Regions from separate parts of the Nocardia sp. NBC_00511 genome, predicted to be linked through region 2. Evidence: riboswitches for the same ligand, from Rfam matches in the RefSeq annotation. Region 2 holds a riboswitch; each other region holds the start of a gene.

Region 1 (9,642 bases), 1.5 Mb from region 2:
GGTGCAGGTGGCCGAGCGCGGGCGCGAGCACCGGATCGCGCAGCGCCGCGATCCAGCCGCAGTCCACGGCCGGCCGCGAGGCCAGGTACAGCCGCAGCACCTCCACCAGCAGCAACTCGGGCAGGCGGCCGCCGACCGCGCCGCCGTGAATCCCGGATACCTGGGTGAGCGCGTAATCGATGGTGGCGCGCACCCATTCGGCGGCCGCGCCGGTCGGGCGCACCACGAAGGCGCGCGGCAGCGCCCGCAGCGCCGGATCGAAGAGCGGGTCGGCGCTGTCGAGGTAGCCGCACACCACCTCGGTGCGCGCGCCCGCGCCGCCGTGCCGCAGCACCGGCATGGTCCGCCACGGCGGGACGAGCATGAAGTCCGACAGCGGCACCACCTCCGCGTCGTCGACGCCGCCCATCCGGTGCACGTCCGCGTACGGCAGCACGATCACGTCCCCGGCGTGCGCCCAGAGTCGGTCGCCGCCTTCGGGATGCACCCAGCAGCTGCCCGTCGCGACCACATGGAAGAGGGTGACCCGATCGCTGCCGGGCCGCAGTGCCAGCGCGGTGTCGTGGCAGGTCATCGACTCGTAGGCCCACGGTTCGGTGTACTCGGCGCGCAGGAAGATCGCACCCGTCAGCCGCAGCCTGGCGAGCACGGCGTCCGCCGGGGCGGCCGCGTTCAGGTCCGGGTTCATCTCGACGGTCACGTTCATATCCAGAGATACGTTCGCGTCGCCCGCCGCGTTCACCGCCACGACGGTGGTCGTGGCGTCCTGATCAGGTATCCCGGGGAGCGGGTCATGGCCTCGCGGCGCACTGCTCACGAAACTGATGGTGTCACAACGAAAGGGAGCTCCCAATGCCGCTGTTCATGGATATTCACAACCTGCCCGAGCCGGTCGACGCCGAGCAGGCCGCCGCCGCGCACGCCGCCGATCTCGCGGCCCAGTCCGCCTACGGCGTCGACTACTGCAACTACTGGTTGGCTGCGGACGGCAAGCAGATCTTCTGCCTGGTCTCCGCGCCGGACGCCGAGACCGCCGCGCTGGTGCATCGCGAGGCGCACGGTCTGGTCGCCGACGAGATCCACGAGGTGACCGAGGGTAAGTGACCGCCGGCGGGCCGATATGCTCGGACCCGCAGTCGGTTCGCCAGGCGCGGATCAGGATCGGTGCACCCATCGTCCGCGCGCCCGGCGTCGAAACCGTACGACCCGGCGACGGGTCGGCCGGCGAGAGGGAACCCGGTGGGAATCCGGGACTGTCCCGCAGCGGTATGCAGGAACGACCGCCGTCATACGCACTGGGTGAGAATCTGGGAAGCGACGGCCACTAGGTCGGCCATCGAGGCCGGTGCCTGCGAGTCCGAAGACCTGCCGACCGTGCCGGATACGCCGTATCCGGCGGTCGGCGCCTCGTGGACCGGGCGGACGGACTCCAGGCCGCTTCGCGCTGCCCGGGTCCGCTTCGCGCGTGTGGCGGCGGCCAGTGCTTCGGACACTGGAGATCGATCCCGTGACTACCACTTCACCGTTCACCGCAACGGTTCTCGGCATTCCGCGCATCGGGCCGCGCCGGGAACTCAAGAAGGCCATCGAGTCGTACTGGGCGGGCCGCATCGACGCCGAGGCCCTGCACACCGTGGGCCGCGAACTGCGCGTCGCCCATCTGACCACGCTGGCGGCCAGCGGCCTGGATTCGGTGCCGGTCGGCACCTTCTCCTATTACGACCAGATCCTCGATGCCGCGGCCATGTTCGGTGCGCTGCCCGCGCGGGTGGCGGACATCGCCGATCCGCTCGACCGGTACTTCGCCGCCGCGCGCGGCACCGACACCGTCGAACCGCTGGAGATGACCAAGTGGTTCGACACCAATTACCACTATCTGGTGCCGGAATTGGGTCCGGACACCGCGTTCGCGCTGGACGCGCGCAAGCTGCTCGGCGAGCTGCGCGAGGCGATCGACCTCGGGGTGCCCGCGCGGCCGGTGCTGATCGGTCCCCTCACCTTCCTGAAGCTGGCCAAGGATTCCGAGGGCAATGCGCTGCGGCGCCTCGCCGAGCTGCTGCCGCTGTATCAGGAGTTGCTGCGGCTGCTGGCCGAGGCGGGCGCGCAGTGGGTGCAGATCGACGAACCGGTGCTCGTCACCGATCTCGACGAGGTCGAACTGGCGCTGGTCGAGCACGTCTACTCCGAGCTCTCCGCAGTGACCGAGCGGCCCGCGATCCTGGTCGCCACCTACTTCGGCCGTCCCGGACCGGCGCTGCCGGTGCTGGCGGCGACCGGAATCGAAGGCGTGGCACTGGATTTCGTGTACGGCACCACCGTCGAGGACGTGGTGGGCACGCCCGCCCTGTCGGGCAAGCTGGTGGTGGCGGGCGTCGTCGACGGCCGCAATGTGTGGCGCACCGACCTCGATCACGCGCTGGCCACCCTCGCGACGCTGCTGGCCGGAACCGCCACGCTGGTGGTCTCGACCTCCAGTTCGCTGCTGCACGTGCCGTATTCGCTCGACGCCGAGGCCGCTCCGGATCCGACGCTGCGCTCCTGGCTGGCGTTCGGTGCGGAGAAGGTGGCCGAGGTGGCGCTGCTGGCCACCGCGCTGCACGACGGGACCGCGGCGGTGTCGGACGAATTGGCCACCGCCCGTGCGGCTCTCGCGACCCGCGCCATCGACTCGCGGCTGCGCAACGACACCGTGCGGGCGCGGCTGTCCGCGCTCGGACCCGACGCGATCCGGCGCGCGCCGGCCGCGGATCGCCGGGTGCTGCAGCAGCAGCGGCTGCACCTGCCGCTGCTGCCGACCACCACCATCGGCTCGTACCCGCAGACGCCCGCCATCCGCAAGGACCGCGCCGCGTTCGTCAAGGGTGAGCTGACCGCCGAGCAGTACCGCGATCGGATGCGCGCCGAGGTCGCGGATGTCATTGCGCTGCAGGAGAAGCTGGGCCTCGACGTGCTGGTGCACGGCGAGCCCGAACGCAACGACATGGTGCAGTACTTCGCCGAACAGCTCGACGGCTTCTTCGCCACCGCCAACGGCTGGGTGCAGTCCTACGGCACCCGCTGCGTGCGCCCGCCGATCCTGTACGGCGATGTGGCACGGCGGCAGCCGATGACGGTGGAGTGGATCGGCTACGCGCAGTCGCTGACCGACAAGCCGGTCAAGGGCATGCTCACCGGCCCGGTCACCATTCTGGCCTGGTCGTTCGTGCGCGACGACCAGCCGATCGCCGACACCGCCCGGCAGGTGGCCCTGGCCATCCGCGAGGAGACGGTGGACCTGCAGGCCGCGGGCATCCGCATCATCCAGGTCGACGAACCGGCCCTGCGCGAACTGCTGCCGCTGCGCGCGGAAGCCGAAGCCGCATACCTGGATTGGGCGATCGAATCCTTCCGCCTGTCCACCTCGGGCGTCTCCGATGCGACCCAGATCCACACCCACCTCTGCTATTCGGAGTTCGGTGCGGTGATCGACGCCATCGCCGCCCTCGACGCCGACGTCACCTCCATCGAGGCGGCCCGCTCGCACATGGAGGTCCTCGACGACCTCAATGCCGCGGGCTTCAGCCTCGGGGTCGGCCCCGGCGTCTACGACATCCACTCTCCCCGGGTGCCGAGCACCGGCGAGATCACCGCCTCACTGCGTGAGGCGCTGCAAGCCGTTGCGGCGGAACGACTCTGGGTGAACCCGGACTGTGGTTTGAAGACCCGCGGCCCGGCCGAGGTGGAGGAATCGCTGCGCAATATGGTCGAGGCCGCCCGCGCGGTGCGCTGAGTCCGTCACCGGTCCGGCGACAGCGATCGCCGGACCGGTCGCGGCTACACCCGGGGGCGCGAGGCGATGCCGTCGCCGATAGCGCGTGCGGCGGTGGACAATTCGGTGAGGTAGCGGCGGCGTTCGGCGCGGGTGACGGCGTCGCGCAGGGGGCCGATCTGCAATTCCATCACCGCGTGCGGGCCGCCGCCGAAGACCGGGGCGCTGATGTAGCTGACGGCGAGGACGCCGTCGTGGTCGAGTTCGGCGTCGGTGTAGGCGCTGCCCGCGATGGCGGCCAGCTGGGCCAGCACCCGGCCGCGCAGTTCGGTGCTGGCGGGCTGGTCGGCGAGGTGGTTGGCGACCTCGGACAGGACCCGCACATTGGGGAGGCTGTCGGGGTCCAGCCGCCAGGCGCAGTGTCCGGTGGTGCGCAGCGTGGACAGCACGGAGCGATATTCGTCACGTCGCTCCGGGCCGCGGGTGTCGAGCCAATCCTGTTGGCGCGCGGGGCTGGCGTGCGCGATGATCGCCGCCCCGGCGGGGGCGAGCAGCGGGATGCGGGCCCCGGGCTCGATGCCGATGGTGTAGCGGTCGCGGGTGACGGCCAGGAATTCCAGGTGCTCGCCGGACACGGCGGACAGTGCCGCGCCGCAGTCGACGCGGTCGGCGAGGCGCTCCAATTCCTGGTTCAGCCAGGCGCGATCGTCCTGGGATTCGATGGCGCGGCGGCCGATGACGGCCAGCCCGGGACCGAGTTCGTAGCTCAGGTCGGGCAGCCGGTGCACCCAGCCGCGTTCGGCCAGCGCGCTGAGGATGGCCCCGGCGGTGGAGCGGTTGAGGTCGAGGGCGTCGGCGATTTCGGCGGCGGTCAGCGAACCCTGGTGGGCGGCCAGCAGTTCCACGATCGAGATGACGCGCTGGGTCGGCGGGGAGCTCTCGGGGGTCCTGGTCTTGCCAGCGGGCACGCGGGTCTCCTAGCCTGTGCGGCGATACAAATAACCGTACCGTTCAATGCGAATAGCCGCACCGGAACGAATAGTCGCATCGAGGAGCGGGCCATGGCAACCAGCGGGGCACAGGAGCCGACGGCGTCGTGATCGCGGATTTCGCCGACCACTGGCTGCTCTACTGTTCCATTCCCGTCGTCGCGGCACTGATCGGCTGGATCACCAAGATCGTGGCCGTGCAGATGCTGATGTATCCGCTCGAATTCAAGGGCATCCCACCGTGGTTGGGCTGGCAGGGCGTGATCCCGCGCTCGGCGGCGCGAATGGCGACCATCGCGGTGGACCTGATGTTCGGCAAGCTGATCGACCCGCAGGACATCATCGGCCGCATCGATGTCGCCGAACTCACCACCCGGCTGCGCGAACCCCTGGACGCGGGCGTCGACTACATGGTGCGGTCGATGATGATGCGCCATCAGCCGCGACTGTGGGTCAACATGCCCGAGTCCGCGCAGCGCGCCATCATCGAACGCGCGCAACGGGATCTGCCGCAGCTCATCGAGGACATCGTCATCGATCTGCGCACCAATATCGATCAGGTGATGGATCTGCGCGGCATGGCGATCAGCGCGCTGGTGGACGACAAGCGGCTGCTGGTGAAGCTGGTGCGCCGGGTGGGGCACCACGAACTGCGCTTCATCGTGCGCTCGGGGTTGATCTTCGGCACGGTGCTGGGCTTCGTGCAGATGATCACCTGGTCGCTCACCCACTCTTCCTGGCTCATGCCCGCTTTCGGCGGTTTCACCGGGTTGGTGACCGACTGGCTGGCGTTGCAGATGATCTTCCGGCCGATCCGCCCGATCGGTATCGGACCGTTCAAATGGCAGGGCCTGTTCCACCAGCGCCGCGAACAGGTCTGCACCGACTATGGCGATCTGATCGCCACCGAGATCCTCACGCCCGCACGGATTCTCGAGGCCGTGCTGAACGGCGAACGCGCCGACCGGCTGACGTCGCTGCTGAACCATCACGTCAGCGAGTTCCTGCAATTGCAGACCGGCCCGGCCCGGCCGCTGGTCCTGCTGGTCGCCCGCGACAGCTACACCGGCATCGAACGCGAGGCGGTCACCTTCGTGCTCGATCACATCAGGGCCGCCGCGCATTCCGGCTTCGACAGCCACGCGATCGAGGCCCTGGACGTGCGCAGCCTGGTGATCGAGAAGACCCGGCAGCTCTCCGACGACGAGTACGAGGGTTTGCTGCGCCCGGCGTTCAAACAGGACGAGTGGAAGCTCGTCGCCATCGGCGCGGTGCTCGGATTCTTGGTCGGCGAACTCCAGGTTCACCTGATTCTGGGATGAGGCCGCCGATTTCAGCAAATTTTCCGGCTACGTTTCCGGCTCGGCGTTGCGGGCCTGGTCGTACGATGGGAACTCGCGCGCCAAACCGCCCATAGCTCCGAATTCGCATGCTACGCAGCCGTGCCGGACCGGCGAAGTACCAAGCAGGGTAGAAGAAATCGCAGCGATCCTTCCGATATTGCGATGTTTGCGAAGGCAAGTCGGTACCATCCAGCACGTGCGCAAGATGTATGCGGGGGCTCGACTACGGCGGTTGCGCGAGGAACGGCGGATGACCCAGGCGGCCTTGGCCAAATCCCTGGACCTTTCGCCCAGCTACCTCAACCAGCTCGAACGCGACCAGCGTCCGCTCACCATTCCGGTGCTGCTGAAACTGAACTCGACGTTCGATCTGGATGTGCAGTTCTTCGCCGCCGACTCCGACGCGAGGCTGGTGTCGGATCTACACGAGATCCTGGTCGAGGCCGCCGGCGGCAATGCCGCCCCGGTCGCCGAGGTGGAGGACCTGGCCACCCGGATGCCGGAGGTCGCGAAAATCGTTGTGGCCATGCATCGCCGACTACGGGCGGCGACCGATCAACTGGATCTGCTGTCCTCCAAGGTGGCGACCCCCACCGGCGCGCCCGGCGTGCCCATGCCCTACGAGGACGTGCGCGACTTCTTCTACGATCACCACAATCACATCGCCCAGCTCGACCTCGCCGCCGAGCGGCTCTTCGAGGACAGTGGGCTCTCCGTCGGATCCCTGGACCGCCAGCTGGCGCGGGTCGCCGAGGAACGCGCCGGAGTCACCGTGCTGGTGCGCGGCGACGGGGCCGATCCGAACATTCCCAAGCGCCACTACGAACCCGAGACCCGCACGCTGACCCTGGCGCGGCGGCTGCGGCCCGGGCAGCGCGCCTTCCAGATCGCCACCACCCTCGCCTTCCTGTTGCACGGCAGTCTGCTCGACGAGGTGCTCGACGAAACCCCCTCGCTCACCGGCGAATCCCGCACGCTGGCCCGGATCGGGCTGGCCAACTATTTCGCGGGCGCGCTGGTGCTGCCCTACAGCAAGTTCCTGCGCTCGGCCGAGGAGCTGCACTACGACATCGATCTGCTGAGCCTGCGCTTCGAGGTCGGGTTCGAGACGGTGTGCCATCGCCTGAGCACGCTGCAGCGGCAGGGACAGCGCGGGGTGCCGTTCTTCCTGATCCGGACCGACCGCGCGGGAAACATCTCGAAACGCCAGTCCGCCACCGCCTTCCATTTCTCCCGGGTCGGCGGCAGCTGCCCGCTGTGGGTGGTGCACGAGGCGTTCAACCATCCCGGGCGGATGCTCACCCAGGTGGCCGCCATGCCCGACGGCCGCCGGTATCTGTGGGTGGCCCGCACCACCACGCCCACCCCGACCGGATTCGGTTCCGCCGGTAAGGATTTCGCGATCGGACTGGGCTGCGACATCGAATACGCCGACCGGCTGGTCTATTCGCGGGGCCTGGAACTCGAGGAGGCCGCCGCCGCGGTGCCGATCGGTGCGGGCTGCAAGGTGTGTGAGCGCCCCAACTGCGCCCAGCGCGCCTTCCCGCAGATCGGCAGGCCGCTGGCCATCAGCGAGAACACCAGCGGCGATCTGCCCTATCCGCGCATGCCCCACTGACCCTTTTCCGCTTCCCCCCGTCTGCCGCGCGCCGTGTTCCACGGCCGCGGCAGACGGCTTTTCGCCTGCCCCGCACAGCTCGCGCGGGGCAGCGGATCTCGGCGCGCGCCTTGCCATTCGAACCAACCATTTCGAATACCCCAGCAAACTCAGCAAACAAATACCGAATGGTATTTTAGACCACTTAGTATTATTCCTGGCTAACCTCGAAAAACCTTGCGGCAACCGAGTTAATCCGGCGTTTGCCGGACATCACAGGCGCGAGATGTGTAGCGTCTGGAATTGCTCGGACACTCTCCAGAACAGGCGTTGGCGCGGTGATCGGAATAGACGGATGTCTCAAACTCATCATGGACATTCCGGGCGCACGCAGCGTAACCCTGGTAGACGGGGCGAGCGGCCTGGCGATCGCCGCGGCGGGGCGGCACGATCTGGTGGACCAGCATGAAGACGCCGCTGCCGCAACGGATGTGGTCAGGGCGGTGCTGACCTGCCCGGCGCTGGCCACCGGCCACGCCGACGACGACGTCACCGAGATCATCGTCTGCGGCACCCGGGGATATCACCTGCTGAATTTGATCGACGGTGATTTCGAGGGACGCCTTTTCGTGCACGTGCTCTTCGATGACGACACCGGTAATCTCGCCATGGCCAGATACCAGTTGCGATCAATTCTCGCCGAATTTGCCGAGGACGATCATGGACAGTGAACTAGTGATCGAACTGCGGCGTCTGGAACAGCAGCGAAGCACCGGCGTACTGTCGGCAGGCGACGGCGCGTTCCACCTCGTCGAGGGTGCGATCACCGCAGCAGAATGCGAGCGAACCACCGGACTCGACCGGCTGGTGGTGGCATCCGGCACCGCGACCGCCGAACAATGGCGACGCGCGCGCACCGGCGGCCTGGACGGACTGCTGGAAAGGCCGCGGCTGGAAACCCTTTCGCTGCTGTCGGTCTTCGACGCCGCCTACTTCCTGCTCTCCGCACCCGCGGCCCGGCCCGAATTCCGTTCCGGCCCACCGCATTGGCTCGCGCGCGCCTGCCGCATCACCCCCGGCGCGCTGCTGCACGAATGCGCCCGCCGCGAATCACCCGACAGTGAATCCTGGCCGGTCGATCTCGTCGACACCGCGACCGTGGTCCCGGTGCGTCGGGTGCGCCGCCGCCGGGTGGTGCTCACCGGCGGCCAGGCCGAGGTGCTCGCCGCGATCGACTCCCGGCGCACCATCACCGAACTCGCCACCGAACTGGGCCGCACCACCTACGGCTGCCTGCTGGCCGTGCGTGAACTCACCGCGGCCGGACTCGTCGAACCTCCGTCCATGGTCGTGCAGGCCGCGCCGCCGCCGGGTGGTCCGCCGCCCGCCCGGCACCGCGCCGAGCCGAGCGACCGGTCCGAGGAATCGACCGTGATCTCCACCGCCACAGACGAATCCATGCCACCACTGCGACGCCGGGTGCGCCGGGCCGCGGCGGTCGCCGTCCCCGACCGCTGGGAGCCCCCCGACCGTGACGTGCTGGTCCGCCTACGCGCGGCGCTGGAGGAGCTGACATGACGGCACCGGACCGGACGGCACGGAACACACCGCACGGCGAACTGATCAGGAGGCGGCCTTGGAGAAGCTCGCGTGACCGCGCGCAAGAGGCGGCTCGGTGAATTGATAGGAAGAAGGTTGACCAAAGTGGCGATGTCCGGGCCCGAACCCAACGGGAAGGTACTGACGGAGCTCAGGGGGCTGCGCGACCGAATCCCGCAGCTCACAGGAACTCTCGTGGCGTCCACCGACGGACTGCTCATCGCACACGATCTTCCCGCGCACATCGAGCCCGCGGGCATGGCGGCACTGACCGCCGCACAGCTCTCGCTCTCCCACCGGCTCGCGGCCACCGCTCACGGCGGCGGCTTCCACGAGGTGGTGGTGCACGGCGAGGGAGGCGACGTG
Region 2 (9,642 bases):
GATGCGGTGCGGAGTAGCACCTTACGATCCCTGAATATCCTGACCGGCGAAGGCTTTCGCGCGTTTCGAGGTGCCGCACCGCGACTGATCCCGGGCGACGAGGACCGCGGTCCGGAGCAGGGCATTCGCCTCTGCCGCCGCCATGGGCACCATCGGCACCAGCCAGGAGGGTTCCCACCGCACCCTGGTGCCCCAGCTCGCGTTGAACGCCAAGGAAATCGGAGTCGACGCCCACCGCATCGGCGACGCGTTCCTGGCGGGCATCCCTGACCCCGAACTGCTGTACGACTACTTCGCCGCCATCCGCCGCCGCCACACCTGGCACCGCATGGCCAAAAACGTCCGCAAACGCGGACTTCCCTTGCCACACAGCGGTATAGAGCTGCCGCACGCGCCCGACCGCGAGAGTAGCCGGATCGGATCCGGAACGTCAGGATTGTGGCTGCGCGACCGGGGTCTGGTGCAGATTGACGACTCGCCAGCCCAGTGGCGTCCTACGGTAGACCGTGGTGGCGTACCAGGAGGTCGTGGTGTCACCGGCCGTGCTGACCAGGGTGTAGGTCACCAGTGCGCCATCCTCTCCGAGCAGCCTTACCGTCGGGTCGGTCACTCGGCTCTTGCGGTGCACGGCCGGAGTGCCGTTGGTGTACATGGCGATAACCTGCGCACGCTCGTAGACGCCGAACGAGCCGACCGCCACGAAGTCTTCCGCGCAGAATTCGTCGAAGTGATTCGCGTCGTAGGACGCGTCGGCGTCCAGGCCCCGTTGCTCGAGTTGCAGCAGTGTCGATTCGATAGGGCTGATGTCGTTCGCCGCTGTGGTCACCGTGTCGGTCATGTGGCAAGGCTAGGACCGGGAGGCCGTGCGGGAATTGAACATTTGCGACAAGGTCGGTCTGCTGCGATACGGTTCTCACCGTGACCGAAGGTCCTGCGTTCGTCCAGCTCAACCGGTATTCGGTGGGGCAGGAGTTGGATGGTGTGCTCGATCGCTATTGGACCGTCAGCTGGGACATGCCCGATGGTGTGCTCCACAGTCAGCAGCTGTTGACCCACCCTGCCGCGTATTTCAGTGTCGGCCATCGTGAGGCCGACGCCGGCCGCCGCAGCGGATGCGAGGAATCGACGAACGGGAGCGTCGATGTCATCGAAGGACGGGTCACCGGCGTCACCACCAGGCTGGGCACCAGGGTCGTAGCGGGTCGCGGCTGGACGGTCGGCGCCATGGCGAAGCCGGGCGGCATCGGCGCATTCGCGGCCGAACCCGCCGCTCAGCTGACTGATCGCGGACTCCCTCTGAGCGCCATCATCAGCGCGGCAACGGAACTGGTTACCCGGATCGCGATCGAGCCGGACGACGCGACACGGGTCGCACTTTTGGCGTCAGCCTTGGAACAATCCGTCATTTCGTCCCGGCTCGAGCCCGCAGGGGAGGTGGCTCGGATAGCCGAGATCGCGGAAACGGATGCCAGCGTCCGTTGCGTGACCGACCTGGCCGCGCGCGCCGGCATCGGCCCCCGAACCCTGCAACGGATGTTCCACGAATACGCGGGCGTGTCACCGGGCTGGGTGCTGCGCCGGTATCGACTGCTCGACGTCGCCGACATCATCCGCAAGGGCGAAAAGGTCGTCTGGGCGAAAATAGCCGCCGACCTCGGCTACGCCGACCAAGCCCACCTGATTCGCGAGTTCCGCGGCGCCACCGGCCACACCCCCGCCGCGTACGCCCGATCACGCGTTCCACTGTGCCAGGAGTAGCGGGACATGCCGCTTCCACGCCGCGTGACAGGTCACCGACGCTGGCAGCCCGCGCACCAGGTGTGCGCACCCTCCGGCGCACTTGCCTACGGGTGCGTGGTCGCCAATGGGTCGGTCGAATCGCACAGCGGGGCGATGAGGTACAGGCGTTCGGCTTGGTGCGAGTCGGGAAAGACGTGCGTTTCGAACAGGGCGCTATCCCGCATGAGGGCGCCCCGGCGGCGGGCCAGCGTCCCGAACATGGCGATCGAGACCGCGTTGTCCGCGGTGATGGTGGTCTCCAGCGCCGTAATACCCTGTCCGGCAAGGTTGTCCAGCAGTTGCTCCAGCATGGTCACGCCGAGGCCGAAGCCGCGGTAGGGATGATCGACCGCCACCTGCCAGACGAACAGGGTGTCGGGCTGCTCCGGTCGCCGGTAGCCGATCGCGAATCCGGCCACGGTGCTGCCGATTTCGGCGATCACCGAGGTGGCGGCGAAGTCCCGGCACCACATCAGGTAGGCGTAACTCGAATTGGCATCCAGCACACCGGAATCGTGCGCGATCTGCCAGATATGCGCGCCGTCCTCGACCAGGGGCGGCCGGACGACGGGCGACGGATCGGCGGAGATTTGCTCGATTGGTACGGGGAATTCGCTGAATTGTGTCTGCATGACCTCTTCACTCGACTTTCGCGGTTCTCGTTGGTTGCCGGTGGGATGCCGAGCAGGGGGCTATGCCCACGATAGTTGCCCCGTTTCCTCGCGGGGAGATCGTGCGAACGTTTGGCACAGACTACCTGGCGCCCACCTATTTGAAACGCAAACCTTTTAAAGTCTTGTGGGCCGGTCACGGCTCGACGCGTGCGACTGTACGACCCCAGAAATTGGGCGAATGCGCTGGAACGACGGGACTGAAGTAGGGTGCCCTCACATGAGTGCTGATTTGTTGGGCAAGAGCGCGTTGGTCACCGGGGCGAGCCGGGGAATCGGGTTCGCGGTGGCGGCCGAGCTGCTGGGGCGGGGGGCCGATGTGGTGATCTCGGCCCGGAAGGCGGAGCCCCTGGAGGAGGCTGCCGAGCAACTGCGGGGGCTGGGACATCCGGGGAAGGTGGTCGCCGTCGCCGGGAATTCCGGGGACGCGACGGCGCGGGCGGCGCAGGTGGCGGCTGCGGTGGAGCAGTTCGGGTCGCTGGATGTGCTGATCAACAACACCGGGATCAATCCGGTGTACGGGTCGCTCATGGACGCCGACCTCGAGGCCGTGCGCAAGATCTTCGACGTGAATGTCGTTGCGGCGCTGGGGTACGTCCAGGAGGCGTACCGGGCGTGGATGGGTGAGCACGGGGGCGCGGTGGTGAACGTGGCCAGTGTGGCGGGGCTGCGGTCGACCAATGTCATTGCGGCGTATGGGGCTTCGAAGGCGGCGTTGATCCGGCTCACCGAGGAGCTGGCCTGGCAGTTGGGGCCGACGATCCGGGTGAACGCGGTCGCGCCGGGCGTGGTGAAGACGAAGTTCGCGGACGCGCTGTATTCGGCGGACGAGGAGGCCGCGGCGGCGTTCTATCCGATGAAGCGGCTGGGCTCGCCGGAGGATGTGGCGTCGCTGATCGGGTTCCTGGCCTCGGAGAACGCGGCGTGGATCACCGGCACCACCGTGCGCGTGGACGGCGGACTGCTGGCCACCGGCGGTATTTGAGCCTTGCGGTACAGCAGCGCCCGGCACCGTGAATCGGTGCCGGGCGCAATGCTTTCCGCAGTGCGGTTCAGCGGAACGCGAGCGCCCCGAGGGTGTCGCTGTGGCGGTACTTCAGATACTTCTCGACGGTGGCCGTATCGACCGCGGCGGTCGCGGTCGCGACGGTGACCACCAGGAAGCTGCCCTGGTTGCCGTCCTTCCACTTGCCGGTTTCGAAGTCGGCGATGAAGCTGCCGTCCGGCAGCTGGACATCGCCGTCGTCGAATTGACCGTCGGCGCTGGACGCCTGGTCCGCGCTGGCCATGCCCAGGACCAGCTGGGTGAGCATGAGCCCGCCGTTCTCCGACTTCCAGACCAGTTCGGAGGCGGTCTGGCAGCCGAGGCCGGTCAGCTTGCCCGCCTTCTCGATCGGCGCGCAATTGCTGTAGTCGTGGCCTTCCACCCAGCTGGCCTGCAGGGCCACGCTGCCGAGTTTGAAGTTCCAGTCCTGCCCGTACTCGGTGTAGTGGAAACGCGCGCCCGCGGGAGCCGCCTTCGTGGTGGTCGGGGCGGTGGTGCGGGTGGTCGTCGGTGCGTCGGTGGTCGTGGTCGCCGAGGTGGTGGTCACCGCGGCCTGGTTGGTGTCGTCCTTCTTGGAGACGAATACGATCGCGCCGACCGCGACCGCCACCACCACGATCACGCCGATCACGATGCCCGCGATCAGCCCGCCGTTCGATTTCGGCGGCTGCGGCGGCGGGAATCCCGGCTGCTGCGCATACCCTTGCGGCCCAGTCCAATTCGTCTGCCCTGGCTGCTGCCAGCCCGGTGCCGGTTGTTGCGCGGGCCAGCCGGGCTGCTGCGGCTGATACTCGCCACCCGGCTGCTGGGCGGGCTGATCCCACCAGGCCGGATCCGACTGTGGCTGCTGCCCGTAGGCGTTCGGATCCCCACCGAATCCGGGACCCGACGGGGGTCCGGGCGGATATGTCATCTGCTCACCTTTCACGGCCTGCCAGACCCTCCCCGGCCCGGCATCGGTTACCGAAGCGTAGGCGGGCTACCGATCATGATCCAATCACGGGGTGACCGACGATCTGCTGATCTGCGGCGCGGGCCCCGCCGGGCGGGCCCTCGCCCATCGCGCGCTCACCGCGGGACTGTCGGTGACCGTGGTCGATCCGCAGCCGCGACGCCGCTGGACGGCCACCTACGCGGCGTGGGCGGACGAGCTGCCGAGCTGGCTGGCAGCGGACACGCTCGCGGCGGTCGTCGACCGCCCGCTGGCCTGGACCACCCGCCGCATCGAGGTCGACCGCCGCTACGCGGTACTCGATACGGCGGGCTTGCAGGACGCACTGACGTTGGACGGCGCGCGGGTGATCACCGACCGGGTCACCGCGATCACGCGCCCGACCCGCACGGGTACCGCCGGCCTGGAATTGCCGGCGGCCCGGCTCTCTTCGGCCCGGGTGCTGCCCGCGGGCCGGGTGATCGACGCCCGTGGGGTGCCGCGCTCCCCCGCCCTCGCCGAGCAGACGGCGTTCGGAGTGATCGTCGAGCGCGAACGCTGGACGGCGGAGACGTTGTTCATGGACTGGCGTGATGACAACGGCGCGGATTCGGCTGCGCCCCGGTCGTTTCTGTACGCGATTCCCCTCGACGACGACCGGGTGCTGCTGGAGGAGACCTGTCTGGCCGGACGCCCCGCGCTGTCGATCCGGGAGCTGCACGACCGGCTGATACACCGATTGCGTTCCCGGGGAATCGAACTCACCGGCGAGGAGACCGTCGAACGCGTCCGGTTCCCGGTGCAGGGCGGCATCCCGGGCACCGCGTTCGGCGCGGCGGGCGCGCTCATGCATCCCGCGACGGGATACAGCGTCGCCACCTCGCTGCGACTGGCCGACGCCGTGGTGGCGGGCGATGCCATCTGGCCCGGGTCCGCCCGCGCCGTATATCGCCTGCGGCAGGCCGGATTACGTGCGCTGCTCGCGCTGCCCCCCGCGGACCTGCCGGTGTTCTTCGACGCCTTCTTCACCCTGCCCATCGCCTCACAGCGGGCGTATCTGTCCGGCCGCGACGAGCTGCGCGCCACCGCGACGGCGATGACCGCTCTGTTCGCCGCCCTGCCGTGGCGGCTGCGTGGAATTCTCGCCCGCGCGGTCACAATGCCGTCACCGCGCCCGGGTGCCACCACAAATACCGCCTACAGCACCGATCCTGCTTGAAGTAGGTTCGGCGAGAGAACGATTCATCGAGTGGGAGCGCAGATGACGCGACGAGCGGTAGTGACCGGCGGCGGCACCGGAATCGGCAGGGCGGTGGCGCGGCGATTGGCCGCCGGAGGCGACGAGGTGACCATCGTCGGTCGCCGATCGGAGGTGTTGAAGGCCACGGCGGCCGAGCTGAACACCGAATTCGACTCCGACCGTGTGGGTTTCGCGACCGGCGACCTCGCCGACCCGGACCAGGTCACCGAGCTCGCGGCGCAGCTGGTCGCCGGTGGCCCGATCGATGTCCTGGTCAACAATGCGGGCGGCAACCCGAACCAGCCCTCCACCGATCTGACCGGTCTCGCCGACGCCTACACCGATGCCTTCCGCATCAACGTGATCACCGCCGTGCTGCTCACCGAGGCGCTGCTGCCCGACCTGTCCCGGCCCGGCGCGAGCATCGTGTCGGTCAGCTCCATCGCCGCCCTGCGCGGCGCGGGCCCCTACGGTGCGGCCAAGGCCGCGCTGCACGGCTGGGCGCTGGGTCTGGCGAGTCAGCTTGCGCCGCAAGGCATCACGGTCAATGTCGTCGCTCCGGGTTTCGTGCCGGCGACCGAATTCTGGGCTACCCGCCTCACCCCGGAGCTCGAGGCCGACCGCGTCGCGCAGATCCCGCTGGGTCGGGCGGGGACTCCCGATCAGATCGCCGCGGCCATCGCTCATCTCGCCTCGCCGGACGCCGCCTGGACCACCGGGCAGATCCTGCAGGTGAACGGTGGCACCCTGCTCGGACGTGGCTGAGGCGCAACCCGAACGCGCCCGGCAGCCCGCGGATTGACCGGCGCTGCGGCGGTTTCGTATCGTCTACCACCACAGATCGGGGACGCGTCATCCCCTCGAGGGTTCAGGAGAGTCCCATGGTCACGAGCTCTGCGGCATGAGCGCGGTCACTCGACTCACGCTCATCACCCATGCGATCACCGACGCGGTGCAGACGGCGCGTTTCGCCGCCGATGAACCGCTCAACGAGCTGGGCCTGCGCGCGGTGCAGAAGGCCGATCACAGCGCGCTGCGGGCCGACGTGGTCCAGATCGGACCGGAGGCGCGCACCGCCCAGACCGCGGCGCAGCTCGGTCTCACCGGTGACACCGAACCCGCACTGCGCGACCTCGATTGCGGGGACTGGACCGGTTCGGAGATGACCGATCTCGCCCCCGAGTCGCTGATGGGCTGGCTCGGTGATCCGGAATACCGTGGGCACCAAGGGGAGTCGATCATCCAGGTGATCGAGCGGACGCGGACGTGGATGAACGGCCTGGCCGAGCATCCGGAGCGGATCATCGCGGTCACGCATCCGGCGATCGTGCGCTCCGCCATCCTGATCGCGCTGGCGGCTCCCCCGATCTCGTTCTGGCGTCTCGATATTCCGCCGCTGTCGGCGACCACGCTGCATCAGCGCGGCGGTTCCTGGACGCTGCGCGAGGCCGCGCATTCCCTGTGACCCGTGTTTCCGTGCGCGGTCAACGGTGTTTATGCTGATTGCGCAGCTGGTTCGCTGGCGGTGTGGCATTCGGAGCCCCGAGTCCATCGTGAGCGTCGAAGCTCGCGTCCGGCGGTGACGCCGGGGGCGAGTGAGAGGGAACCCGGTGAGAATCCGGGACTGTCCCGCAGCGGTGAGCGGGAACGACCGCCGTCACACGCACTGGGCACGTTGCCCGGGAAGCGACGGCCAGTAGGTGGATCCTTCGAGATGAAGGATCGGTGCCCGCGAGTCCGAAGACCTGCCCGCTGTGCCGGATACACCGTATCCGGCGGTCGTCGCCTCGTGGATCGGGCGTATCACCACTCGGCTGCCGCGACTCGCTGTCGCGCGGCCGGTGTGTGCTCCGGTAGGGCGGCGGCTGTCCCGCACTCTGCAATGGAGTCCACCAGTGGTCACAGCGAATACCTCCACCGCCTCGGTCGTTTCACAGTCGCTCGCGGAGCTCGATCCCGAGCTCGCGGCCGCGATGGCCGGTGAACTCGCCCGCGAACGCGACACCCTCGAGATGATCGCCTCGGAGAATTTCGTGCCGCGCGCGGTGCTGCAGGCGCAGGGCAGTGTGCTCACCAACAAGTACGCCGAGGGGTATCCGGGCCGCCGCTACTACGGCGGGTGCGAGCACGTCGACGTGGTGGAGACCCTCGCCCGCGATCGGGCCAAGGAACTGTTCGGGGCCGAATTCGCCAATGTGCAACCGCATTCCGGGGCGCAGGCGAATGCCGCGGTGCTGATGGCGCTGATGAATCCGGGCGAGCGGCTGCTCGGACTGGATCTCGCGCATGGCGGGCATCTCACCCACGGCATGAAGTTGAACTTCTCCGGCAAGCTCTACAAGGCGCACACCTACGGGGTCGCCAAGCACGATCACCGCATCGATATGGACGAGGTGCGGCGGATCGCGCGCAATACCTCGCCGCGGGTGATCGTGGCGGGGTGGTCGGCGTATTCGCGGCAGCAGGATTTCGCGGCGTTCCGGGAGATCGCCGACGAGGTGGGCGCGTACCTGTGGGTGGATATGGCGCATTTCGCGGGTTTGGTTGCGGCCGGACTGCATCCGTCACCGGTCCCGCACGCCGATATCGTCTCCTCGACCGTGCACAAGACCCTCGGTGGTCCGCGCTCCGGGCTGATCCTGGCCAAGCAAGAGTTCGCGAAGAAGCTCAACAGTGCGGTGTTCCCCGGGCAGCAGGGCGGACCGCTCATGCACGCGATCGCGGCGAAAGCGGTGGCGTTCAAGATCGCCGCGGGTGCGGAGTTCGTGGCTCGGCAGCAGCGCACGCTGTCCGGTGCCCGGATTCTCGCCGAGCGGTTGAACGGCAGTGATGTGGCCGAGCGCGGGATCGGCGTGTTGACCGGCGGCACCGATGTGCATCTGGTGCTGGTCGACCTGCGAGCCTCCGAACTCGACGGGCAGCAGGGTGAAGATCTGCTGCACGAGATCGGAATCACGGTGAACCGCAACGCCGTTCCGTTCGACCCGCGCCCGCCGATGGTGACCTCCGGTCTGCGGATCGGGACCGCCGCGCTGGCCACCCGGGGTTTCGGCGACGCGGAGTTCACCGAGGTCGCCGACATCATCGCGACCGCGTTGGCGGGCAGCGCCGATCTCGACGCGCTGCGGGCTCGGGTGCGCAAGCTGGCTCAGGATCTTCCGCTGTATCAGGGTCTCGAAGACTGGCGGCTGGTCTGATCGCGGCGGCCTGCCGGGCTGTCCGGCAGGCCGATTCGTTGCGGCCATCGACCCCTGAGGAGCAGTGTCATTTTGAAAACCTTCCAATTGGTACGGTATTGCGCATGAAGACGACGACACGGCTGTTGCCGATCTTCGGCCTGATCGGCATGCTGGTCGCCGGACTCACCGCCTGCGGCAGCCCCGCGGACAAGACGACCGGCGCGGCGAGCGCCACCCCGGATCGGCCCGGACGCACCAGTTATCCCCTCACCCTGGACAACTGCGGGGTGAAGGTCACCTTCGACCAGGCCCCGATCCGGGCGGTATCGCTGTATCAGGCGTCCACCGAGATCCTGCTGTCGCTGGGGCTGGCCGATCGCATGGTGGGCACCTCGACCTGGTTCGATCCGGTGCTGCCCGCGCTCGCCGCCGACAACGCGAAGGTGCCCCGGCTGGCCGACAACGACTCGTCGCTCGAGGCGGTGCTCGGCACCAAGCCGGACCTGGTGACCTCGGCGAGCGCGCACACCTTCACGCCCGCCGTGGTGGCGGAGCGGTCGCGGTTCGCGCAGTTGGGGATTCCGACGTATCAATCCCCGGCGGTGTGCACCGGCGCGGATGTGCGGGGCGAAACCGTCACCCGCACAGCGCCGCTCGGTGTGGACACGCTTTTTCAGGAGATCACCGAGCTGGCCCGGATCTTCGATGTGCAGGATCGCGGGGCGCAGCTGGTCGAGCAGTTGAAGGGGCGGTTGCAGGCCGCGACGGCGGGCAAGTCCACCGGTAATTCACCGACG
Region 3 (9,642 bases), 150 kb from region 2:
GGGCTCACCCGGGCCGGGCAGTGGCACCGAGTATTCGGCGTTCGGGCCGCTCAGCAGCCACGCGATGACACCGTCCTCACCCTCCCAGATGGGCGAGGGCGCACCCTCGCCACGCAGGGCGCGGTCCACGGCCTCGACCGCCATCTTGCCCGCGAAGGCCGGGGCGTAGGCCTTCCAGCTGGAGATCTCACCCTTGCGCGACTGCCGGGTGGCGGTGGTGGTGTGCAGCGCCTGGCCGACGGCCTGATAGATGGTCTCGGTGTCGAGGCCGAGCAGGGTGCCGATACCGGCTGCGGCAGAGGGGCCGAGATGGGCGACGTGGTCGATCTTGTGCTCGTGCAAGCAGATCGAGCGCACCAGGTCGACCTGGATCTCGTAACCCGTTGCCAGACCACGGATCAGGTCACGCCCGGAGCGGCCGGTGTGCTGGGCGACGGCGAGGATCGAGGGGATGTTGTCACCGGGGTGCGAGTACTCCGCGGCCAGGAAGGTGTCGTGGAAGTCGAGTTCGCGCACCGCGACACCATTGGCCCAGGCCGCCCACTCGGGAGAGAACGTGCCCGCGACACCGAAGACGGTCGCGCCCGGCTGATAGGGGTGCGCCTGCGCCTGGGCCCGCGCATTGGCGACCGGGCGGCGGGTGATCGAGGCGGCGGCGACCGCGGCATTGTCGATGATCCGGTTGACGATCATCTCTTCGGTGTCGGCAGCAACCTCGACAGCGTCCGCGGCGACCTCGGCGATCCGCCACGCCAGATGCTCCTCGCGAGGGAAGTCCTCGGCCGAGCGATGGGTGCGAACGAGATGGTTCTTCACTGTCGGAGTCCTCCAGGATGTCGATGTTCACCGGTGCATTTCGCACGCTACACACGCCTGGTTTCAGCGGAAATCCCCCGCAAATGTCTAATTTTGTGTAAGGAAACTTGTAAAACTGTGAAAGTTGTGGAAATCGAGTTTGCTACATTGACGCCATGCAGAAGATGTATGCGGGGGCACGGTTGCGCTCGCTGCGCGAACAGCGCGGGCTCTCGCAGTCGGCCATGGCCAAGGTGCTGGGGCTATCGGTGAGTTACATCAACCAGCTCGAACACGATCAGCGGCCGATGACCCTGCCGGTGCTGCTGCGCCTGAACTCCCGCTTCGATCTCGACATGGCCTTCTTCGCCGCCGACACCGACGCGCGGCTCATCGCCGACCTCCAGGACGTCTTCGCCGAGGACCCCGAGGGCGCGGGCATCACCAGCGCCGAGATGGACGACCTCATCGCCCGGGTGCCCGCCGCCGCGCGCCTGCTGGTCGGACTGCACCGGCGACTGCGCGGCGCGACCGAGCAGATGGAACGGGTGTCCGCCGGAATCGAAGGCAGCCCAACGGATTCCACCGCCGCCATGCCCTACGAAGATGTGCGCGACTATTTCTACGATCGGCGCAACCACATCCCCGTACTCGATGCGGCGGCTGAGGAACTGTTCGCGCACAACAAACTCAGTCTGGGCGGGCTGGATCTACAATTGGCGCGCCTGCTGCGCGACCAGCACGGAATCACCGTAGTGATCCGCACCGACGACCCTGCGCGGCCGGGCCCCAAGCGGCACTACGACCCGGACTCCCGGGTGCTCATCATCGCCCGACGGCTCTCCCCCGGCCAGCGCGCCTTCCAAATCGCCACGCAGCTGGCGTTTCTCACGCAGGCCGAACCCATCGCCGCCCTCATCGACGAGGCCGAGGCCATGCCCGAACAGTCACGCGGTCTGCTGCGCATCGGACTCGCCAATTACTTCGCCGGGGCATTGATCCTGCCCTACACCGAATTCTGGAACGCGGCCGAAACTCTGCGCTACGACATCGAACTGCTGGCCGCCAAGTTCGAGGTCGGCTTCGAGACCGTCTGCCATCGCCTCTCCACGCTGCAGCGGCCCGGCAAGCGCGGTGTGCCGTTCTTCTTCGTTCGCACCGATCGCGCCGGGAACATCTCGAAACGCCAGTCCGCCACCGCATTCCACTTCTCTCGCGTCGGTGGCAGCTGCCCGCTGTGGGTGGTTCACGAGGCGTTCTCCACGCCGGGCGCCATCCGCACCCAGATCGCCCGGATGCCCGACGGCCGCAACTACCTCTGGCTGGCCCGCACCACCGACGAGAAAACGCCCGGATTCCTATCCCCCAAACGCGATTTCGCGATCGGCCTCGGCTGCGATCTCGCCTACGCCGACAAGCTCGTCTACTCGCACGGCCTGCCGATCGACGACCCCAGCACCGCCGTCCCGATCGGCGCGGGCTGCAAGGTCTGCGAGCGCACCGACTGCGCCCAGCGCGCCTTCCCCCAGCTGGGCCGCCCGATCCGGGTGGACGACAACAGCTCTCAGAACATTCCGTACGTCCCCACGTCGGCGGACTGACAGGGATCCCCGACTCGCTGAACTGCTCGGCGGGCCGGGGATCCCCTGTGGTCAGACGTGCGCGGGAGTCGCGCGGTTCGACTCGTCCTCGGGCACATCCTGTTTCGGGATCAGCGCCGTGGCGATCAAACCCACCAGCACGAAGCCCGCCGCGAGATAGCCGCCCAGGGTGATGCCGTCGGTCATCGCGGTCCGACCGGCCTCGGCGACCTGTCGCGTCTGTGGTTGCGCGGCAAAGTCTTCGATCACCGCACCCGCACTGCCGGTGATGGCGTGCGCGTACTGCTGCGCCTGCGCGGCAGGCGTACCCGCAGCGGTCAGATTGTCTTCGACCTGCGAGCTCAACGTGGTGAAGAAGATCGTGGTCAGCACCGCGATCCCGAGTGCGGAACCGAGCTGCCGGAAGGTGCTCTGAATGCCGGAGGCCTGGCCATTGCTGTGCTCGGGGATCTCGGCGAGCACCACATTGGTCACCTGCGCCGTCGCGAAACCCACGCCGACGCCGTACAGGCACAGGATCAGCGACAGCAGCCACCACGAGCTGTCGGTCCCGGCGCACAGGCCGAGCGCCGCCAGGCCGACGACCTCGAACGCGAGCCCCAGCCGAACCATGTTCAGCGGGGACGCCTTACCCGCCATGCTGAAGCTGGCGCCGTTGGCGATGAAGCTGCCGATGGCGATCGGCACCAGCGCCAGACCCGACTGCACCGCGCTGTAACCCAGGGTGAACTGCAACCACAGTGGCAGCACGGCGACGATGCCGAACTCGCCCAACCCGATGATCAGGGTGGCGATATTGCCGTTGCGGAAGGACGCCAGCGAGAACAGGCTCAGATCCATCAAAGCCTTGTCCGCGTTGCCGCTCCGGCGCAGCAGCACCTGCCGCACGAGGAAGCCGCCGAGTGCGAGCAGGCTCAGCAGCAACGCCACCAGGACCGGCGAAGGTCCACTGCCCCAGGTGAATCCGCCGAGGTTCATCGGATGGGTTGTGCTGATCCAGCCGTAGGTGCGGCCCTCCACCAGCCCGAAGGCCAGCAGTCCCAGGCCGAGTACCGACAGGATCGAACCGAGTACATCGAGACGACCCGGCACCCGGGGTGAACGGTCGATGCACAGCAGGACGCCGACCACGATCAGCACCGCCAGCGGCACATTGATGCCGAAAGCCCAACGCCACGACGCGTGTTCGGCCAGCCAGCCACCCAGCAGCGGGCCCAGGGCCGCGGCCGCGCCGATGGTGGAACCCCACACCGCGAACGCCTGCCCGCGCGCCTTGCCGGTGAAGGTGGCGTTCAGCAGCGCCAGCGAGGTCGGCAGGATCATCGCCGCACCCGCGCCCTGCAGGAAGCGCGCGACGATCAGCAGGCCGCCACCCGGTGCGAGCCCGGCCAGAATGCTGGTCGCGCCGAACACGACCACGCCGGTGACGAATACCCTTCGGGCGCCGATGATGTCGGCGACACGCCCGACGAGCAGCAGCAGCGCCGCGAACACGATCGCGTAGGACTCCTGAATCCATTGCGCCTCGGTCGAACCCGTGTGCAGGCCCTCGATGATCGACGGGATGATCACGTTCACGATCGTGGTGTCGACCACGATCACCGCGACGCCCAGGGCGATCGCGATCAAGCCGAGCCAGCGCCGCAGCGAGGTCTTCGCCTCGGCCCGTGCTTCCTCCATACCAATATCCTTCCAACATGGAATAGTTCCATGGCAAAAGTATCTACGATGGACGTATGTTGTCAATCGGTATGGTCGGCAGCACTCCGGCGCGGAAATGGTGAGGTGGAAGACGATGAACGACCCGGCTTCGCGGGAACAGCAGGAACAGGTGAACGAACGCCTGCGCGCCTACGGCGCGACCTTCCGGGAGTTCAGCCGCCGGTTCGCCGACTGGCTGGGCCTGCATTCCACCGACGCCGAGGCGCTCATCGAAATCCTGGCCGCCCAGGAACACGGCACCACCCTGTCCCCGGCGCGGCTCAGCGAACGAATCGGGCTGTCACAGCCCGCGACCACCGCGCTGTTGAATCGGCTCGAGAAGGCCGGTCATATCGTGCGCACCCGCGAACACAGCGATCGGCGCATCGTCACCCTGCGCAGCAACCCGAAGATCGACACGCTCGCCGACGAATTCTTCCGCCCGCTCGGCGACAAGGTCGAGGCGGTCATGGCCCGTTACTCCGGTGACCAGCTCCAGCAGTTCGAGACCTTCCTGGGCGATCTGCTGACCGCGATGCACTCCCAGCTCGAGCAACCGCTCACTCCCCTGTCGCAGCACCCCGAATCGTGAGCTGCCGGGATCGAAGCACGCGCTCAGCACTGGCGGGGCGATCCGGATAGCGCGGCGGAGCCAGGATCTGCAACTTACCGATCGCGATTCGAATCCCTGCTGACAGCAATGCTTTTCGGCGCGGCTGTCACCTCATAACCGAGGTTCGTGAGCACCTCGGTGGTCGCCTTGGCGAAGTTGAGGGTGATGAAGTGCAGGCAGGGCGCGCCCTCGTCGATCAGGCGCTGCGCCATCTCGGTGGCGATCTCGATTCCGGCCGCCCGCACCGCGGCGCGGTTCTCCTCGGGGCCATCGCCTGCCGCCCTGCGCAGCCGATTCAGCACGGCGGCAGGCAGTTCGCGGCCGGAGAGCTCCACCGCGCGCTGCACGGTGTGCAGGGAGGTGATCGGCATCAGCTCCGGGATGATCGGCTTGGCGCCCTCCACCGGATCGCACGCGACGGCCCGATCCCGCAGGCGCAGATAGTGTTCGATGTCGAAGAACATCTGGGTGATCGAATAGTCGGCTCCGGCACGGAGTTTGGCGATCAGGAACGCGGTGTCGGAGTCCAGGTCCGGGGAACGATGATGCCCCTGGGGGAACGACGCCACGCCGACATTGAAGTCGCCGAGATCCCGCACGATGCGCACCAGTTCGTCGGCGTACTCGACCCCGTCCGGGTGTTTGTGCCAGGCACCGAGCGGATCACCCGGCGGATCACCGCGCAGGACCAGCACATTGCGGATCCCGCAGTCGGCGTAAGAGCCGATCAGCGCACGCAATTCGGCGAGGCTGTGCCCGACCGCGGTCAGGTGCGCGACCGGCAGCAGGGTGGTCTGCTGCGCGAGTTCGCCGGTGATGCGGGCGGTGCGGTCCTTCGTCGAACCGCCCGCACCGTAGGTCATGGAGACGAAAGCCGGGTGCATGCGCTCGAATTCGCGCACGGCGCGCCACAGCCGGGCCTCCCCGGCGGAGTCCCTGGGCGGATTGAACTCCACCGAGAACGGCACCCGCGCCCCGGCATGGGTGTGCAGGCTTTCGACGACCGATCGGACACCGGGCGTCGTCGCGGAATCGCGCGGGGACCGGCTGGTCACGGGTGCCGTAGGAAGGTAGTGCATTCTCGCCTCAGGACTGGAAGTGATGGATCACGACCGGCCGGGGTGCCCGCCGCGTGGGCACCCCGGCACGGATCAGCGCAGCGCCTTGGCCGCGGCGACCAGGTTACGCAGCGAGGCCGTCACCTCATCGGTGCGCCGGGTCTTCAGACCGCAGTCCGGATTGACCCAGAGCCGTTCGGCGGGAACGGCTTTCAGTGCCCGGCTCAGCGACTGCTCGATCTCCTCGGCACCGGGGACGCGCGGCGAGTGGATGTCGTAGACGCCGGGTCCCACACCCAGATCGAAGCCCGCGGCATTGAGGTCGTCGAGCACCTCCATGTGCGAGCGCGCCGCCTCGATGGAGGTGACGTCGGCGTCCAACCCCGCGATGGCTCCGATCACCTCACCGAATTCCGAGTAGCACAGGTGGGTGTGGATCTGCGTGGTGTCGGCGACACCGGCGGTGGACAGGCGGAACGCCTCGACCGCCCACTCCAGGTAGGCGGCCTGGTCGGCCTTGCGCAGCGGCAGCAGTTCGCGCAGCGCGGGCTCGTCCACCTGGATGATGCCGATGCCCGCGGTCTCCAGATCGACCGTCTCGTCCCGGATCGCCAGGGCGATCTGCCGCGCGGTATCGGCCAGCGGCTGGTCGTCGCGGATGAACGACCAGGCCAGGATGGTGACCGGGCCGGTGAGCATGCCCTTGACCGGCTTGTCGGTCAGTGACTGCGCGTAGGTGATCCAGTCGACGGTCATCACCGCGGGCCGCACCACGTCGCCGTACACGATCGGCGGGCGCACGCAGCGGGTGCCGTAGGACTGCACCCAACCGTTGACGGTGGCGGCGAAACCGTCGAGCTGCTCGGCGAAGTACTGCACCATGTCGTTGCGCTCCGGCTCGCCGTGCACCAGCACGTCGAGACCGATTTCCTCCTGCAGCGCAATGACTTCGGCGATCTCGGCGCGCATCCGCACGTCGTACTCGGCCTGGTCGATCTCACCGCGGCGCAGCTCGGCGCGCGCCACCCGGATCCGGCTGGTCTGCGGGTAGGAGCCGATGGTGGTGGTCGGCAGCAGCGGCAGGTTCAACCGCTCCTGCTGCAGCACCCGGCGCTCGTCGGCCGGGGTGCGGCGCGCGGCGTCCGCATCCAGGGCGGCGAGGCGATCGCGCACCGCCTGGACCTTCAGGCGCGGATCCGCCTTGCGGTCCAGCACCGCGGTGCGGGCGATCTCGAGGTCACCGGCGACGGCGGCCTCACCCGCGGTGAGCGCGGTGGCCAGCACCCGGATCTCGGCGATCTTCTCCGCGCCGAACGCCAGCCAGCTGCGCAGCCGGGCGTCCAGATCGGTTTCCGGGTCCAGGCTGTACGGAACATGCAGCAGCGAGCAGGAACTCGACACCGCGACCCGCACACCCGCGTCGCGCAGCCCGGTCAGGCGCGGCAGCGCGTGATCGGGATCGACCCGCCACACATTGTGGCCGTCGACGACACCGGCCACGATCAGCTTGTCCGTGATCGACTGCGCCGCAGCCACATCCGCGTCACCACCGGCGACGAGATCGACAGCGATGCCCTCGATGGCGGTGTCGGCCAGCGCGGACAGCGCTGCGCCCACGCGGCCGAAGTAGGTGGCCACCAGAATCGAGGGCCGGGCCGACACCTCCGAGAGACGCTGGTAGGTGGTGCGCACCGCATCGAATTCGGCGGCCGTGAGGTCGGTGACCAGCGACGGCTCGTCGATCTGCACCCAGGTCGCACCGGCCTCGGCCAGCAGGCCGAGCAGCTGCTCGTAGAGCGGCAGCAGATCCGGCAGGCGGTTCAGCAGATCACTCCCGTCCACCGACTTGGCCAGCTTCAGGAACGTGATCGGGCCGACGATCACCGGACGGGCCGGAACATCGAGGGCCAGTGCCTCTTTCAGCTCCGTCAGCGGCTTGTCCGGGTGCAGCGAGAACACGGTGTCGGCCGCGAGTTCGGGCACCAGGTAGTGGTAGTTGGTGTCGAACCACTTGGTCATCTCGAGCGGTGCGACCTCGGCATTGCCGCGCGCCGCCGCGAAGTAGCGGTCCAGCTCGTCGGCGATCCCGGCGACCCGCTGCGGCAGCGCGCCCAGCAGGACCGCGGTGTCGAGCACCTGGTCGTAGTAGGAAAACGTGCCCACCGGAATGGAATCCAGTCCGGCATCGCGGGCGGCGGTGAGTTGCGTGGTGCGCAGCTCCCGGGCGACCTGGTGCAGACCGGCGGCGTCGAGCCGTCCCGCCCAATAGGATTCGATCGCGCGCTTGAGCTCTCGGTTCGCACCGATACGCGGCAGCCCCAGCACTGTTGCGGTGAAGGTGTTGTCAGGGTTCAACATCGAATGAACTCCATGGTCAGCAGCCGATGACCGCCGCCCATCACGAGCGCACGCACAAGGAGCCCACCGCAGCATCGTTCCCGTGCCCGGGTCTACTCGGCGTACCGCCCAATCCACGAGGCGACGACCGCCGGATACGGCGTATCCGGCACAACCGGCAGGTCTTCGGACTCGTGGGCATCACCCGAGAAGAGGGTGGCCCCGGCATTTTCGGCCCGGGGCTGGTGCTACTGACCGTCGCTTCCCAGGCATGATTGATCGCCCAGTGCGAATGACGGCTGTCGTTCCCACTCACCGCTGCGGGACAGTCCCGGATTTTCACCGGGTTCCCTCTCACCCGCGTGGCACGTGAACGTGCCGACGGGCTTCGACGCCTTCGGGTCGGGTCAGGGGCTCCTCGACTCCGCCTCCAGCGAACCAGCTGCGGACGCGAATATAGCGAACACTCATCGCAATGCGAAAGGCGGGCCCGCTCCTATCCCAAGGAGTGGACCCGCCCAGTGGGGTTCGAGGCGTCAGGACACCGACGCCGCCACCTGAGCGTCCGCGGCACGCTCGCCGAGCAGGCGCGGGGCCAGCCAGGCGAAACCGACACCGATGACGACCCACAGGATCAGTTGTGCGGCAAAGGAGTACAGCCGGAAGTGGAACAGATCGTCGGCCGGGAAGCCCGGGTACACGATCGCGCCCGAGGCATCCTTGAGCGGCTGCGGGGTCTCGGTGTCGAAGTCGCCGAACGCCTTGTTCTCCGACAGGTGACCCAGCGACGGCAGGATCAGCATGACCACGCCCACGGCCACGACGAACGACACCGACGCGGCGATGCTCGCGGTCCAATTCCCCAGTCGCGCGGCCAGTTTGCGGCCCAGCCAGATCGCGCCGAGCAGGAAGGCCACGCTCAACACGATCATCAGCATGTAGAGCCCCGTGCGCTCCTTGATGGTGTCCGGGTGCCCGATCGAGGGCGGGTTGGCCGGATACTTCAGGAACGGCACCACATACAGCGTCAGGAACATGCCACCCGCCACCAGCAGCGCCAGATTGCGGGCGGTGACCTTGCCGACCCGGCGCAGCGCCAGGTAGTAGACCACCGCGAACAGCGCGCCCAGAGCCGCACCGAACAGGATCATGCCGAACGGCAGACCGAGGTTCTGCTGCTGCGAACGGGTGAAGATCTCCGGGCCCATGTCGTCCATGGGCTTACCGGCGGCCTTGTCCAAGGCCATCTGCGCATCGTCACGCCCGGACTCGTAGTCGATGGCCCGATTGATGATGGGCTCCGCCATGATCCGGGCGAAAATGAACGCGATCAGGCCGCCGAGCGCGCCCAGCAGGACGCCGCGGCCGATGATGGATTTCTCCATGATGAATGCTCGCTCCCTCGGCTAGTGGCAGGGGAAGCCGAGGAAGTGGCGACCGTCGTGCACGAACTCGTGCACATGCATGTCACTGCCGAAGATCGACACCGCGCCCTGATCGACGCCGATGAAGTAGATCGCCAGCAGCGCGAGCACCG

Evidence for each region. A riboswitch is a leader RNA that binds a small molecule or an ion and turns the genes downstream of it on or off. The one in region 2 is predicted to bind cobalamin.
Region 1: another riboswitch for cobalamin. It lies ahead of metE (5-methyltetrahydropteroyltriglutamate--homocysteine S-methyltransferase); the one in region 2 lies ahead of glyA (serine hydroxymethyltransferase).
Region 3: another riboswitch for cobalamin. It lies ahead of metE (5-methyltetrahydropteroyltriglutamate--homocysteine S-methyltransferase); the one in region 2 lies ahead of glyA (serine hydroxymethyltransferase).

Annotation. Positions count from the first base shown of each region.
Region 1 covers NZ_CP107849.1:419,802-429,443, reverse strand. The annotation lists gene OG300_RS02050 (AraC family transcriptional regulator) at 1-817, opposite strand, end outside; gene OG300_RS02045 (nickel-binding protein) at 853-1,104, shown strand; cobalamin riboswitch at 1,197-1,388, shown strand; gene metE (5-methyltetrahydropteroyltriglutamate--homocysteine S-methyltransferase) at 1,508-3,769, shown strand; gene OG300_RS02035 (IclR family transcriptional regulator) at 3,814-4,716, opposite strand; gene OG300_RS02030 (DUF445 family protein) at 4,845-6,059, shown strand; gene OG300_RS02025 (short-chain fatty acyl-CoA regulator family protein) at 6,277-7,698, shown strand; gene OG300_RS02020 (hypothetical protein) at 8,049-8,408, shown strand; gene OG300_RS02015 (hypothetical protein) at 8,398-9,255, shown strand; gene OG300_RS02010 (roadblock/LC7 domain-containing protein) at 9,388-9,642, shown strand, end outside.
Region 2 covers NZ_CP107849.1:1,880,517-1,890,158, reverse strand. The annotation lists gene OG300_RS08910 (DUF4440 domain-containing protein) at 431-838, opposite strand; gene OG300_RS08905 (helix-turn-helix domain-containing protein) at 919-1,758, shown strand; gene ectA (diaminobutyrate acetyltransferase) at 1,845-2,411, opposite strand; gene OG300_RS08895 (SDR family oxidoreductase) at 2,671-3,435, shown strand; gene OG300_RS08890 (hypothetical protein) at 3,503-4,408, opposite strand; gene OG300_RS08885 (lycopene cyclase family protein) at 4,500-5,645, shown strand; gene OG300_RS08880 (SDR family NAD(P)-dependent oxidoreductase) at 5,688-6,431, shown strand; gene OG300_RS08875 (histidine phosphatase family protein) at 6,568-7,131, shown strand; cobalamin riboswitch at 7,227-7,434, shown strand; gene glyA (serine hydroxymethyltransferase) at 7,562-8,863, shown strand; gene OG300_RS08865 (ABC transporter substrate-binding protein) at 8,968-9,642, shown strand, end outside.
Region 3 covers NZ_CP107849.1:2,031,153-2,040,794, reverse strand. The annotation lists gene prpD (2-methylcitrate dehydratase PrpD) at 1-816, opposite strand, end outside; gene OG300_RS09650 (short-chain fatty acyl-CoA regulator family protein) at 972-2,396, shown strand; gene OG300_RS09645 (MFS transporter) at 2,448-4,076, opposite strand; gene OG300_RS09640 (MarR family winged helix-turn-helix transcriptional regulator) at 4,192-4,689, shown strand; gene OG300_RS09635 (methylenetetrahydrofolate reductase) at 4,764-5,789, opposite strand; gene metE (5-methyltetrahydropteroyltriglutamate--homocysteine S-methyltransferase) at 5,862-8,126, opposite strand; cobalamin riboswitch at 8,265-8,503, opposite strand; gene OG300_RS09625 (CbtA family protein) at 8,642-9,490, opposite strand; gene OG300_RS09620 (CbtB-domain containing protein) at 9,512-9,642, opposite strand, start outside.